3 regions of the Aquabacter sp. DMC10 genome follow, and region 1 is predicted to be linked to each of the others. Evidence: predicted binding sites of a transcription regulator. Region 1 holds the regulator's gene; each other region holds the start of a gene.

Evidence for each region. Region 1 encodes LexA, which represses DNA repair genes until DNA is damaged. Its sites were predicted from a motif close to TGTTCNNNNTGTGTTCNG; they were not measured.
Region 2: recA (recombinase RecA) is a predicted target of LexA. The motif match lies at 2,495-2,512, and genes of this name have one in related genera.
Region 3: ACT54L_RS23035 (ATP-dependent helicase) is a predicted target of LexA. The motif match lies at 2,293-2,310, and genes of this name have one in related genera.

What each region holds. Positions count from the first base shown of each region.
Region 1 is NZ_JBQUYX010000005.1:168,690-172,947, reverse strand. It holds gene ACT54L_RS15350 (Hint domain-containing protein) at 1-1,272, opposite strand, end outside; gene lexA (transcriptional repressor LexA) at 1,467-2,174, opposite strand; gene ACT54L_RS15340 (molybdopterin molybdotransferase MoeA) at 2,476-3,687, opposite strand; gene moaC (cyclic pyranopterin monophosphate synthase MoaC) at 3,710-4,189, opposite strand; gene ACT54L_RS15330 (DUF2147 domain-containing protein) at 4,200-4,258, opposite strand, start outside.
Region 2 is NZ_JBQUYX010000002.1:615,748-620,005, reverse strand. It holds gene ACT54L_RS07580 (hydantoinase/oxoprolinase family protein) at 1-46, opposite strand, end outside; gene ACT54L_RS07575 (IclR family transcriptional regulator) at 50-931, opposite strand; gene ACT54L_RS07570 (AI-2E family transporter) at 1,281-2,354, opposite strand; gene recA (recombinase RecA) at 2,575-3,657, shown strand; gene alaS (alanine--tRNA ligase) at 3,953-4,258, shown strand, end outside.
Region 3 is NZ_JBQUYX010000010.1:94,337-98,594, forward strand. It holds gene ACT54L_RS23035 (ATP-dependent helicase) at 1-2,277, opposite strand, end outside; gene ACT54L_RS23040 (hypothetical protein) at 2,391-3,044, opposite strand; gene nikR (nickel-responsive transcriptional regulator NikR) at 3,212-3,733, opposite strand; gene ACT54L_RS23050 (Bug family tripartite tricarboxylate transporter substrate binding protein) at 3,832-4,258, opposite strand, start outside.

The DNA of each region.
Region 1 (4,258 bases):
GAACTCATCCGCGCCAGTGCCGCCATAGGCATTCAGCGTCGCGCCGCGGGCGATCTCATCGGCATGGACCGTATTGCCGGCATTGCCACCATAGAATTGAACGGAACCCGTGGCGCTGTCGCCGTAGAACGTGCTGATGCCGGCACCGCCATAAAAGGCGCCGTTATTGGATGTTTCGGCATGGAAGGTGTCGGTGACGCCGTCACCGTAGAAACTGGCATAAGTTGAAGAATCGGCGTGAAATTCGTCGTTACCTACCCCGCCATAATAGCTGGAGTGACTGGACGTTCCCGCATAGAGAACGTCGTTGTTCGCATTGCCGTAGGCACTGGAGGCGGTCATGTTGCCGCCATAGATGGTGTCGTTGCCACCGGCGGCGTTGATGATCAGGTTCGAATACTGTGCGGTCCCATCCTCATTGGTGCCGTAGAGGGTCTCGGTGGCGCTGGTGCCCTGGACCGTTTCGCCATCTGCGGACGCATAGAACACGTGGGTCGAGAGTTCCTCATCGGTATAGCCGATGTAGCCGCCGTTGCCGTCGCTGAAGTAGATATTCTCTACTCCCTGCATCGTCACAGTCTGGCCTGCCGTTGATATGGTCAGCGTGTCACCAGAGGCGGACGTCGTGTATTGGTTGGGTGTCCCGTCAAAAAAGACGCTATCGGACCCGGAACTATCGGTGATGACCACATTGGCGGCGTTATTGACGTAATAGACGTCGTCTCCCCCGCCACCCGCGAAGGTCACTTCGCCCTGGGCGGTGTTGCCCAAGAAGGTATCCGCTCCCGTCCCGCCATTGGCATGCAGCGTGGAGCCAGCCTCAAGCGCACCGGCATAGACCGTGTCGCCATCATTGCCGGCCGTATAGGTGATGGTGCCTGACGCGTTGTCGCCGAAATAGGTATTGGCCCCGCCGCCGCCATAGACGGTGGCATTTACAGAGCTCCCGCCATAGAAGCTGTCGATGCCGGCGTCGCCGTAGAACGTATTATTCTGCGAGGAGTCGCCGTAGAGGATGTCCTCGCCAATGCCACCGTAAAACGAGGAATTGCTGGATGTCCCGGCGTAAAGGACGTCGTCCCCCGCATTCCCATAGGCGGTGGAGGCGATCATATTGACGCCGTAGATGGTGTCCTCGGCACCCGCCCCTTTAATCGTCAGGCCGCTATATTGCGCCGTCTGAGCTTCATTGGTGCCATAGAGAATATTAAACCCGCTATCGCCCTGAACGATAGCACCGTCCCCCGTCGCATAGACAACTGTAGTCGCCACCCCCGCCTCCCCACATGCGGCGTATAGATGGCTCTACTGTCTAGCTTACCGCCTTACATTCAAGGCGTTCCAGAAAGGAATCTGGCGCGGCGGGCAATGTGGTCAAAAAGTTTCACGAACCGACAGGGAGAATTTCCCGGCAGGCGTGTTCACTCGAACGAATGTATCACTGGTTGCAAGCTTGCGGCCCCCACTCAGTAACGACGCATCAAGCCCACAAGCCGCCCCTGGATCCGAACCCGGTCCGGCCCGAAGATTCGGGTCTCATAAGAGGGATTGGCCGCCTCGAGGGCAATGGAGGCGCCCTTCTTGCGCAGGCGCTTTAAGGTGGCTTCCTCGTCATCCACCAGGGCGACCACGATGTCCCCGGTATCGGCGGTGTCGCACTTGCGGATCAGCACGGTGTCGCCATCCAGGATGCCGGCCTCGATCATGCTGTCGCCGCGCACTTCCAGGGCAAAATGCTCCCCCACGCCCAGCATGTCGGGCGGCAGGTTGAGGGTGTGGCTGCGGCTCTGGATGGCCGAAATGGGCGTGCCGGCCGCGATGCGGCCCATCACCGGCACGGCGACAGTGGTGGCCACATCCTCTTCGTCATCCACCGGCGGCCGCACCCGGCCGAGGCTGCCCTCGATCACGGAGGGCGAGAAGCCCTTGGCGCGGCTCGTGCCCAGGGCCGGCGCAACGCTGTCCGGCAGGCGCACCACCTCCAGCGCGCGGGCCCGGTTGGGCAGGCGACGAATGAAGCCGCGTTCTTCCAGCGCCGTGATGAGGCGATGGATGCCCGACTTCGACCGCAGGTCCAGCGCCTCCTTCATCTCGTCGAAGGAGGGAGGCACCCCCGTCTCCTTCAGGCGTTCATGAATGAAGCGCAGCAGGTCATATTGCTTGCGTGTCAGCATCGCAGATCCCGTCCCAGCCGGCAGCCCCGACGCGTCCGTGCCCCGGACAGGCCAGTCCACCCAATTGCGGCCCCTCTCGCACGGATGGGTCCAACGGCGCCGGGACACACCCGGCTCAGGCCGCGGCGCACCCGGTCCTTATCCGGCGCCGATCCGTCCGCTCGCCTTCGACCCTCCGTAAAAAGGCGAAGGAAAGCGAAACAAATCGAGAACAATTCTCTACATGTTCCTTTTGTGTTCCACAAGAGTGAACATGAGGTAAAAGCGCGGATGAGAGGGTGAGCTTTGTCGCGGACGCAGATCAGTCCGCCAGGCGGATGATCTCGCACGCCTCGCCCGGCGCGCCCTCCGGGGCGAAGGCGGGGCGCACCAGCAGGCAATCGGCCAGCGCCAGGGCGGAGATCATGCCGCTGTCCTGGAGGGGCAGGGGGGTGACCTCCGGCACGCCGTCCACTCCGGGCCGGCTGGTGCAGCGCATGAAGTCGAGCCGAATGTCATTGGCCTTCACGGGCGCCGCCAGGCGGGCGGGCACCCGGGGTGTCTCCAATTCCGCCATGCCTTGGAGCGCTTTCACAAGCGGCGCCAGGAAGAGGAAGGCGCAGACATAGGACGAGACGGGATTGCCGGGCAGGCCCAGAACGCGCATGTCGCCGCCGCGGCCATACATGAGCGGCTTGCCGGGCCGCAGCGCGATCTTATGGACGGTGAGGGCGATCCCCTCGGCGCGCAGGGCCGGCGCCATAAGGTCGTGCTCACCCACCGAGGCGCCGCCGGATGTCACCAGCACGTCGAAGCCCTCCGCGCGGGCGCGGGCGATGGCGGCGCGGGTCCCCTCCAGCGTGTCTTCCACCTTGCCAAGGTCGCTCACCTCGGCGCCTGCCGCCCGCGCGAGGGCGGTGAGGCCAAACACGTTGGACATGACCACATCCGAGGCAGCCCGGGCTTCGCCGGGGCGCACCAATTCATCCCCCGTCTGAAGGATGCCGACGCGCGGCCGGCGGCGGACCATCAGGGTGGAATGGTTGGCGGCGGCGGCGAGCATGACGTCGCGGGCATTGAGCCGCTGGCCGGCCTTCAGAATCACCGTGCCTTCGGCAAAATCAAAGCCCTTGCGGCGGATGTTGCGGCCGGGCGCCGTCTCTTTCTCCACCACCACGTCATCGCCATCGCGGCGCGTGTTTTCCTGGATCACCACCGTGTCGGCGCCCTCCGGCACCAGCGCGCCGGTGAAGATGCGCGCGGCGGTGCCGGGCGCGAGCGGCGCGCCGAGGGGGCGGCCAGCGGCCGATTCGCCCCGCACGGGCAGGCGGACGGGGAGGGCGGCAATGTCGGCGGCGCGCACCGCATAGCCATCCATGGCCGACATATCGGCCACCGGCTGGCTCCGACGGGCCACAAGATCTTCGGCCAGCACGCGGCCCACGGCCTCGCCCACCGGCACGGTCTCCGCCGGAAGCGGGACGAGGTCGGACAGGACGAGGGAGAGGGCGGCGTCGACCGGCATCAGGGACATGGGATGATCCTCGCGCGGCCGGTCAGGGTTCGGCCCGCCAGTGGCCGGAACGGCCGCCGGCCTTTTCCATCAGGCGGATGCCGCCGATGCGCATGCCCCGGTCTGCCGCCTTGGCCATGTCATAGATGGTCAGGCAGGCGACGGAGACGGCGGTGAGCGCCTCCATCTCCACGCCGGTCTGGCCCGTGGTCTTCACCCGCGCGGTCACCCGCAGGCCGGGGAGGGCATCGTCCGGCTCCACCTCCAGCTCCACCTTGGCGAGCATGAGGGGGTGGCAGAGCGGAATGAGCTCATGCGTGCGCTTGGCGGCCATGATTCCCGCAATGCGCGCGATGCCCAGCACGTCGCCCTTCTTGGCATTGCCGGAGCGGATGAGGGCCAGCGTCTCCGCCGCCATGGCCACCTCTCCCACGGCAACCGCCTCGCGCGCGGTCGCCGCCTTTTCGGAGACGTCGACCATACGCGCGGCGCCGGAGGAATCCAGATGGGTCAGGCCGGACATGAGGGGCGTCCTATTTCAGGCGGGTCCAGGTCTGGGTCTCGCAGAAGACCATGACGCAGCCCTTCACCT
Region 2 (4,258 bases), on a different contig from region 1:
TGTCGGTGAAGGTGCCGCCAATATCGACGGCCAGCGAATAGGTCATGGCTCAGCTTCTCCATCCCAGGCTGCGGGAGATGCGCGCGGCGGTGCCGGTGACCTCTGCAACCTGGGTATCGGGGGGATCGGGGGGAATGAATTGCGTGGCGCCGACGATGGCCAGAGAGCCGACGAGGGTGCCGCGATGGTCAAAAATGGGGGCGGCCAGCGTGTTAACGCCGGTCAGCACCTCGTCGGGGGCGGTGGACCAGCGGCGCTGGCGCACGAGGCTGATCTCGCGGGCGAGGGCGTCCGGGTCGGTGATCGTATGGGCGGTCCAGCTCTTCAGCGGCGCCGCGAGCGCGCGCGGCAGCAAATCGGCCGTGCCGAAGGCGAGCCAGACCTTGCCGTGGGCGCTGGCGTGGAAGTCGAGCCGCGTGCCTGGCCGGGTGGCGAATTCGATGAGGGTGCGGCCCTGCACCAGTTCCAGCACCACTACCTCGCCGTCCACGAGGGCGCAGATGGTGACCGCCTGGCCGGTGCGGTCGCGCAATTCCATGAGCTCCGCGCGGGCGGCGGAAAGCACGTCGAAGCGGGCACGCAGCGCCTCGCCCAGCACCATGAGTTTGACACCCGCGTCATAGCGCCCGGTCTCCGGGTCCTGCCGCACGAAGCCATGGCGCTGGAGGGTGACGAGGTGGCGATAGACGGTGGCCTTGGAAGCCGAGAAATGGGCGGCGATCTGGGCCAGCGCCAGCGGCCGGCTCTGCATGGCCAGGAATTCCACCATGCGCAAGGCGAGGTCGAGCGTGCTGGTGCCCGTGGCGGACGATGCCGCCGGTGCCGTCTCTTGCGCCATCTCCGACGCAAGGGCGCGGTCCTCGCCTGAAGCCGGCGCAGCAGGCATGGGAGCAGCGCCGCGCTGGCCGCGCGCCGTCGAACGTGGTGCCACGTTCCAATCCTCTTATGAGCGTTTCCGAAGGATGTTTCGTTTTGAATAGTGAAACATCATTTTGTTATTCAGACGGTACGGCGCACCACGTCTTTGGTCAAGCCGGATTCTTGTTGGTGCAATGCGGGCACTATCTTGTGCCGCGCAGCATCGCCTCGCCCGTTGCTTCAGCGGTTGTGCCACGGGCGCAAGCCTTCGCGGCCGGCGGGCGTCACCCGCGGCTCATCGCCCCCCGATGCAACCGATGGCCCGCCGACCGGGCACAGCCCGGTCAGGGCCGGCGCTGTCGTGCGCCGGCCGGATGGGAATAAATGCGGGGAGGGCGCGCGGCTGGGCGCCCCGCTGGACCTCAGCCCTTGGTGCCGATCCGGTCGCCCCGGGCCTGGTCTTCCGCCTGCAGCGACCACACCGCCACGAACAGCGCGGCGATGAGGGGGCCCACCACGATGCCGTCGATGCCGAACAGGGACAGGCCGCCGAGGGTGGACACCAGCACCACATAATCGGGCAGACGCGTTCCCTTCCCCACCAAGGGCGGGCGCAGGATGTTGTCGATCATGCTGATGACGAACACCCCGACCGCCAGCAGGATCAGGGCGCGCACATAGTCGCCGGACAGGGCCAGGATGAGCGCCGCGGGCCCCCAGATGAGGAAGGAGCCCACCGCCGGCACCAGCGACATCATGGCCATGAGCACGCCCCACATCAGCGCGCCATTGATGCCCAGCAACCAGAAGGCCACGCCTCCCGCCGCCCCCTGCAGGAGCGCGATGATGAGATTGCCCTTCACCGTCGCTTGGACCACGTCGGAGAACTTGGACAGGATGCTGTTCGTATGGTGCGGGCTGAGGGGGCTGGTGCGGCGAATGGTGGCGGCGAGCGAAGGGCCGTCACGGAACAGGAAGAACAGCATGTAAAGCATCACGCCGAGGCCGACGAAGAGCTGTGCGGTGCCCTGCCCGATGCTCACCGCCCGCGCCGCGATCGCCTGCGAGGCCTGGGCGAGCACCGAGGCGATGCGTTCACCGAACTGGCCGAGCGTTTCCCGGGTGAGCGGGGGCAACATGTCGCGCAGCATGGCCGGCATCAGGGCCTCGACCCGGGCGGCAAGCTCGGTGGGATTGAACTCGCGCGAGGAAATGCGCTGGTAGAGGCCGTTGGCCTCCTGCGCGAGGGAGGCCAGGATCATGGACCCGGGAATGACCACGATGCAGATGCAGGCGAGCACGCTCAACGCCGCCGCAAGGCCCGGGCGACCTCCCAGCACGCGCTCCAGCCAACGCTGGAGCGGCTGGAACAGAATGGTCAGGATCACCGCCCACAGCACCGCGCTATAATAGGGCAGTAGCAGCCAGATGAAGGCGATGGTGGTCAGCGCGATGACCACCAGGAACGAGGCCTGTTCCACATTCGGACGTTGCATCAGGTCTCCCGCCCTCCATGACCGGCCCATGCGACCGGAACGCCCCCATACCACTGAAAGCGCGGCTGGGCGGAGGAGTTTCCACCGGTCCGCTGGCGATTTGGCCAGTGGCATGACCAAGTGGCATGACCAAGTGGCATGAGAACATATTGCGAACGTAGAACAAAGGTGGTACGAAAAAACATCCGAGACAATCTTGCGTCCGGCGCGGAGCACAGCGATGACTCAGTCGACACTCAGACTCGTCGAAGGTTCTTCCATGGATAAGACGAAGGCACTCGACGCCGCGCTGTCGCAAATCGAGCGGCATTTCGGCAAGGGCTCGATCATGCGGCTCGGCAAGAGCGGCAAAGTGATGGAGGTGGAGAGCATCCCCTCCGGCTCGCTCGGGCTAGACATTGCGCTTGGCATCGGCGGCCTGCCCAAGGGGCGCATCGTGGAGATCTTCGGGCCGGAATCATCCGGCAAGACCACGCTCGCGCTCCACGTGGTGGCGGAGGCACAGAAGAAGGGCGGCGTATGCGCCTTCATTGATGCCGAGCACGCGCTCGACCCCATCTATGCCCGCAAGCTCGGCGTCAATTTGGATGAATTGCTGATCTCCCAGCCCGATGCCGGCGAGCAAGCCCTGGAGATCGCCGATACGCTGGTGCGCTCCGGCGCCATTGATGTGCTGGTGGTGGATTCGGTGGCCGCTCTCACGCCGCGGGCCGAGCTCGAGGGCGAGATGGGCGAGAACCAGCCCGGCATGCAGGCGCGCCTCATGAGCCAGGCGCTCCGCAAGCTCACCGGCTCCATCTCCAAGTCCAACACCATGGTGATCTTCATCAACCAGATCCGGATGAAGATCGGTGTGATGTACGGCTCGCCCGAGACCACCACCGGCGGCAACGCCCTGAAATTCTACGCCTCCATCCGCCTCGACATCCGCCGCATCGGCATGATTAAGGAGCGCGATGAGGTGGTGGGCAACCAGACCCGCGTGAAGGTGGTCAAGAACAAGCTGGCCCCCCCCTTCAAGCAGGTCGAATTCGACATCATGTATGGCGAGGGCGTGTCCAAGCTCGGCGAACTGCTGGACCTGGGCGTGCGGGCCGGCGTGGTGGAGAAGTCCGGCGCCTGGTTCTCCCATGACAGCCAGAGGCTGGGGCAGGGGCGCGAGAATGCCAAGACCTTCCTGCGCCAGAACCCGGAGATTGCCGCCCGCATCGAGGCGGCCATCCGGCAGAATGCGGGGCTGATTGCCGAGCAGATCCTCACCGGCTCGCCGGAAGAGGATGGCGACGCGGCGAGCCCGGACTGAGCCAAGCGCTGAAGGTCCTTCATTCCTGGCCGGCGGTTGAAGCTTGACGTTTCCACCGCTGGCGGGCTCCGGCCCAGCCCGGGACGGGGCGGTCGCACCGCCGGGCCGCCCGTCCTCCGTGACAGATGTCGCCGGCTGTGAATTGCCCAGCGGGCGATCGCCCCTTTCTGGACAACCGGACAGGTGCCCGCTAAACGAACGGGTCCATTCGGCTTGGCTCCCCTGGGGCACGGCCATGGGCGCCGGACAGCGCTGCGCGGCCGGCGGACGAAACCAAGGGTATGGTGGCCGGGACATGAGCGGCGTCAACGAGATCCGGTCGACGTTCGTCGACTACTTCGTCAAGAACGGTCACGAGGCGGTCGCCTCCTCTCCGCTCGTGCCGCGCAACGATCCCACGCTGATGTTCACCAATGCGGGGATGGTGCAGTTCAAGAACGTCTTTACTGGCGTTGAAAAGCGTCCCTATTCCCGCGCGGTCACCGCCCAGAAGTGCGTTCGCGCCGGCGGCAAGCACAACGACCTGGACAATGTGGGCTATACCGCCCGGCACCACACCTTCTTCGAGATGCTGGGGAATTTCTCCTTCGGCGACTATTTC
Region 3 (4,258 bases), on a different contig from region 1:
GGTGGAGGAAGCGATCAGCGCGCCCTCAATGACCGTGCCGCGCGATCCGCCCGAGCGGCCATAGCTGGAGCCCCGCTCCGAGAAGCCCGAGCCGCCGCCGGAGCCCCGCGCCGCCTGGGCGCGGCCCCAGCCGGGGGTGGAATAGGACGAGGTGGAGAAGGGCTCCACCGTGGCCGCGCGATCAAACCGGCTCTGGCCATAGGAGGAGCCGCCCCAGCCGAAGCCGCCGCGCGATTCCTGCACTTCCACATGGGCGTCGGGCAGTTCGTCCAGGAAACGGCTGGGCACGGTGGAATTCCACATGCCGTGAATGCGCCGGTTGGAGGCGAAATAGACCCGCGCGCTCGCCCGCGCCCGGGTGAGGCCCACATAGGCCAGGCGCCGCTCTTCCTCCAGGCCCGCCTTGCCCTGCTCGTCCAGCGCCCGCTGGTGGGGGAAGAGGCCCTCTTCCCAGCCGGGCAGGAAGACGGTGTCGAATTCCAGCCCCTTGGCGGAATGCAGCGTCATCACCTGCACGGCGTCCTCGCCGGCGCCATTGTCCACGTCCATGACGAGGGAGATGTGCTCCAGGAAGCCCTGGAGATTCTCGAACGCCTCCATGGAGCGCACCAGCTCTTTGAGGTTTTCCAGCCGTCCCGCCGCCTCGGCGGAGCGGTCCTTCTGCCACATCTCCGTATAGCCGCTCTCGTCGAGGACGATCTCGGCCAATTCGGTGTGCGGCAAGGCGCGGGCCTGCTCGCGCCAGCGGTCGAAGGATTGGAGGAGGCCGCGCAGCGTGCCGCGCACCTTCGGCTTCAATTCCTCGCTCTCGGTCAGCACGCGGGCGGCATCCTGCAAGGGGACGGCGGCGGCGCGGGCCACATCGTGGATCTGCTTGACGGTGGCGTCCCCGATGCCGCGCTTGGGCACATTCACGATGCGCTCGAAGGCGAGGTCGTCGGCGGGGGAGAGCACGCAGCGCAGATAGGCCAGCGCATCGCGGATCTCCGCGCGCTCATAGAAGCGCGGGCCGCCAATGACCCGATAGGGCAGGCCGAGCGTCACGAACCGGTCCTCGAACTCGCGCATCTGGAAGGAGGCGCGCACGAGGATGGCGATCTGGGAGAGGGTGTGGCCGGCGCGGTGGAGCGCCTCGATTTCGTCGCCGATGGCGCGGGCTTCCTCGCCCGAATCCCAGGCGCCGGTGACCGCCACCTTCTCGCCCATCTCGCCTTCGGAGAACAGCGTCTTGCCGAGCCGGCCCTCATTGTTGGCGATCACATGGGCGGCGGCGCCGAGAATATGGCCCGTGGACCGGTAGTTGCGTTCGAGCCGGATGACGGTGGCGCCGGGAAAATCGCTCTCGAATCGCAGGATGTTGTCCACTTCCGCGCCGCGCCAGCCATAGATGGACTGGTCGTCATCGCCCACGCAGCACACGTTGCGCGAGCCCTGCGCCAGCAGGCGCAGCCACAGATACTGGGCGACGTTGGTGTCCTGGTACTCATCCACCAGCAGGTACTTGAACCGCCGGTGATAATCGGCGAGCACGTCCGGGTGCTCGCGGAACAGGCGGATGCCCTCCAGGAGCAGGTCGCCGAAATCCACCGCGTTCAGCGCCTTCAGCCGCGCCTGATAGGCGGCATAAAGGCTCTTGCCGCGGCCATTGGCGAAGGCGGAGCCTTCCCCCGCCGGAACGTGCTCGGGCGAGAGGCCGCGATTCTTCCAGCCGTCGATGGTGGCGGCCAGCAGCCGGGCCGGCCAGCGCTTCTCGTCGATGCTCTCGGCGGCGAGCAATTGCTTCAGCAGGCGGATCTGGTCGTCGGTGTCGAGGATGGTGAAGCTGCTGGTCAGCCCCACCAGTTCGCAATGCCGGCGCAGGATGCGCACGCCGATGGAGTGGAAGGTGCCGAGCCAGGGCATGCCCTCCACGGCGTCACCCACCATGGAATGGATGCGCTCCTTCATCTCCCGCGCGGCCTTGTTGGTGAAGGTCACGGCGAGGATCTGGGAGGGGAAGGCGCGGCCGGTGGCCAGGATATGGGCGATGCGGGTGGTCAGCACCCGCGTCTTGCCGGTGCCGGCGCCGGCGAGCACCAGAACCGGGCCGTCCACCGTCTCCACCGCCGCTCGCTGCTCGGGATTAAGGCCGGCCAGATACGGCCGCACCGGGGCCGCACCCGCGCGCGCCCGCTCGGCGATGCCGCCGGGGCGGGGGGCGGGGGCCTCGACGGTGCCCCGTGCGCGGGGGCCCTTAGGTTCGGCGGGAATGGACAAAGAAGCGGTCTCGTCTCGCATCAGTGATTCTCATGCGAGAACAAAATGGCACCGGCAGGGCCGGATTGCGAGGGGCGCGCCTCTCGCAATCCGGTCGCCCATAGGTCGGAGGTAGGATGAGGGGTCTTCCGACCTCACCAGGCGGCGCGGCAGACGCGCTGGACCCAATAGGGGCTCCACCAGCACTTCAGGAAGGTGCCGTTGCGCTCCATGGGACGATAGACGGTGGGGGCGGTGACGATGTTCACCGGGCCGCCGCTGGCGGGCAGGTCGCCGTCGAGCAGGCCGGCATGGAAGGTCAGCGTGGTGCCTTCCTGGGTGACGGTGCCCAGTTCCACCACCACCTGCGCAGGGGTCGGGCCAAGCACGGTCAAGGCGGCGTTCGGCGGGTCGTTCTTGAGCACCTGGACCGTGGCGTTCCACAGCTTGACGAACTGCTCGGTGGTCATGGTGCCGCCGATGCGCTCGGGACGGTCCACGGCGAAGGCGGTGACCGGGGGAACGCCGGTCAAGGTAAGCACCTTGCCGTCGAAGGTCATGCCGGCCGCCTGCTGGATGATGACCATCTCAATGGGGCGGGCGATGGTGACTTCGGGGCGCCGGGGCGTTCCGGCGGCGGACAGGCCGTTATCCTGGCCGGCGGGCGCCGCACTGCCCTGCGCGGGCGCGGCAGGGGTCTGGGCAGCGGGGGCCGGCGTGGCGGAGGGCTGGGCCGGAGCCGTCTGCGCCAAGGCGGCGCATGCGGAAGCCGCCAGGACGAGTGCTGCCATGGGTGCAATGAAACGCATGGACCTGTCTTCCTTCGTGTGTCGTCGCCCCTCGCCCCCGCGGTGCCCCTGTCCCTCGTCTCGCCTTATGCGACAGGAGGGACACGGGCTCGGCATGGGAGCGCGCGCGACCCTATACCGGAACCGGCGGCCAAACAAACCGCCCGAACGCCTCTTCCGCTCCGCCGCTAGCTTTCCCCATGGTCTTGTCCATCGTCCCGCCCGTGCGGGGCGGCGTGGGAATGCGAATGGGCTTTGGAATGGGAATGGCCGTGCCCGTGCCCGTGCCCGTGCCCGTGCTCATGGGGCGGGTCGGCGGGAATGAGCACCAGGCGGCCGTGGCGCACGCCGCGCTCGGCGATCAGATGCTCGGAGAAATGCCGCAGGTCCGGCGTCGCGCCGCGCAGCAGCGCCACTTCCAGGCATTGGTCGTGGTCAAGATGCATGTGCATGGTGCACACGGACAAATCATGGTGCTGGTGGTGCGCCTCGGTCAGGCGCTTGGCCATGTTCCGCGCCTCGTGGTCATAGAGATAGACCAGGGCGCCGACGCTGTGCTGGCTCTCGTCGGCCTGTTCGGTGGCCTCCCGCAGGCCGGAGCGCACGAGATCGCGCACCGCCTCGGAGCGGTTCTGATAGCCCCGCGTCTCGATGAAGCGGTCGAGTTCGGCCACCAGGTCTTCGTCCAGCGTCACCGTCACGCGCTGCATGGCGTCCCCCGCAGGTGAGGCGGGGCACGGCCCGCTTTCCCCTAGTTAGGCGAAGGCGGGCCGGTAGGTCCATGGGGCAAAGGGCCGGCGGCGGGGCCTCACTCCACGGTGATGTTGGCGTCCTTGGCGATGGCCGACCACTTGGCCACGTCCGCCTTGATGAAGGCGCCGAACTCCGCCGGCGTATCGCCCACCGCTTCGGTGGCCTGGGCGGCGAGCAGGGCCTTGGTCTCGGGATCGGCCAGGATCTTCACGATGGCGCCGTTCAGCTTGGCGACGATGTCGGCGGGCGTGCCGGCGGGGGCGAGGATGCCGTGCCAGCCCACCGCGTCGAACTCGGGAAAGCCGCTCTGGGCCAAGGTCGGCACGTCCGGCAGCACGGGCGAGCGGTTCTTGCCGGTCACCGCGATGGCGCGCAGCTTTCCGGCGCGCACATTGGCGAGCGCCGAGAAGGGATCGGAGAAGACGAGATCCAGCTGGCCGCTCATCAGATCGGTGACGGCGGGCGCCGTGCCGCGATAGGGC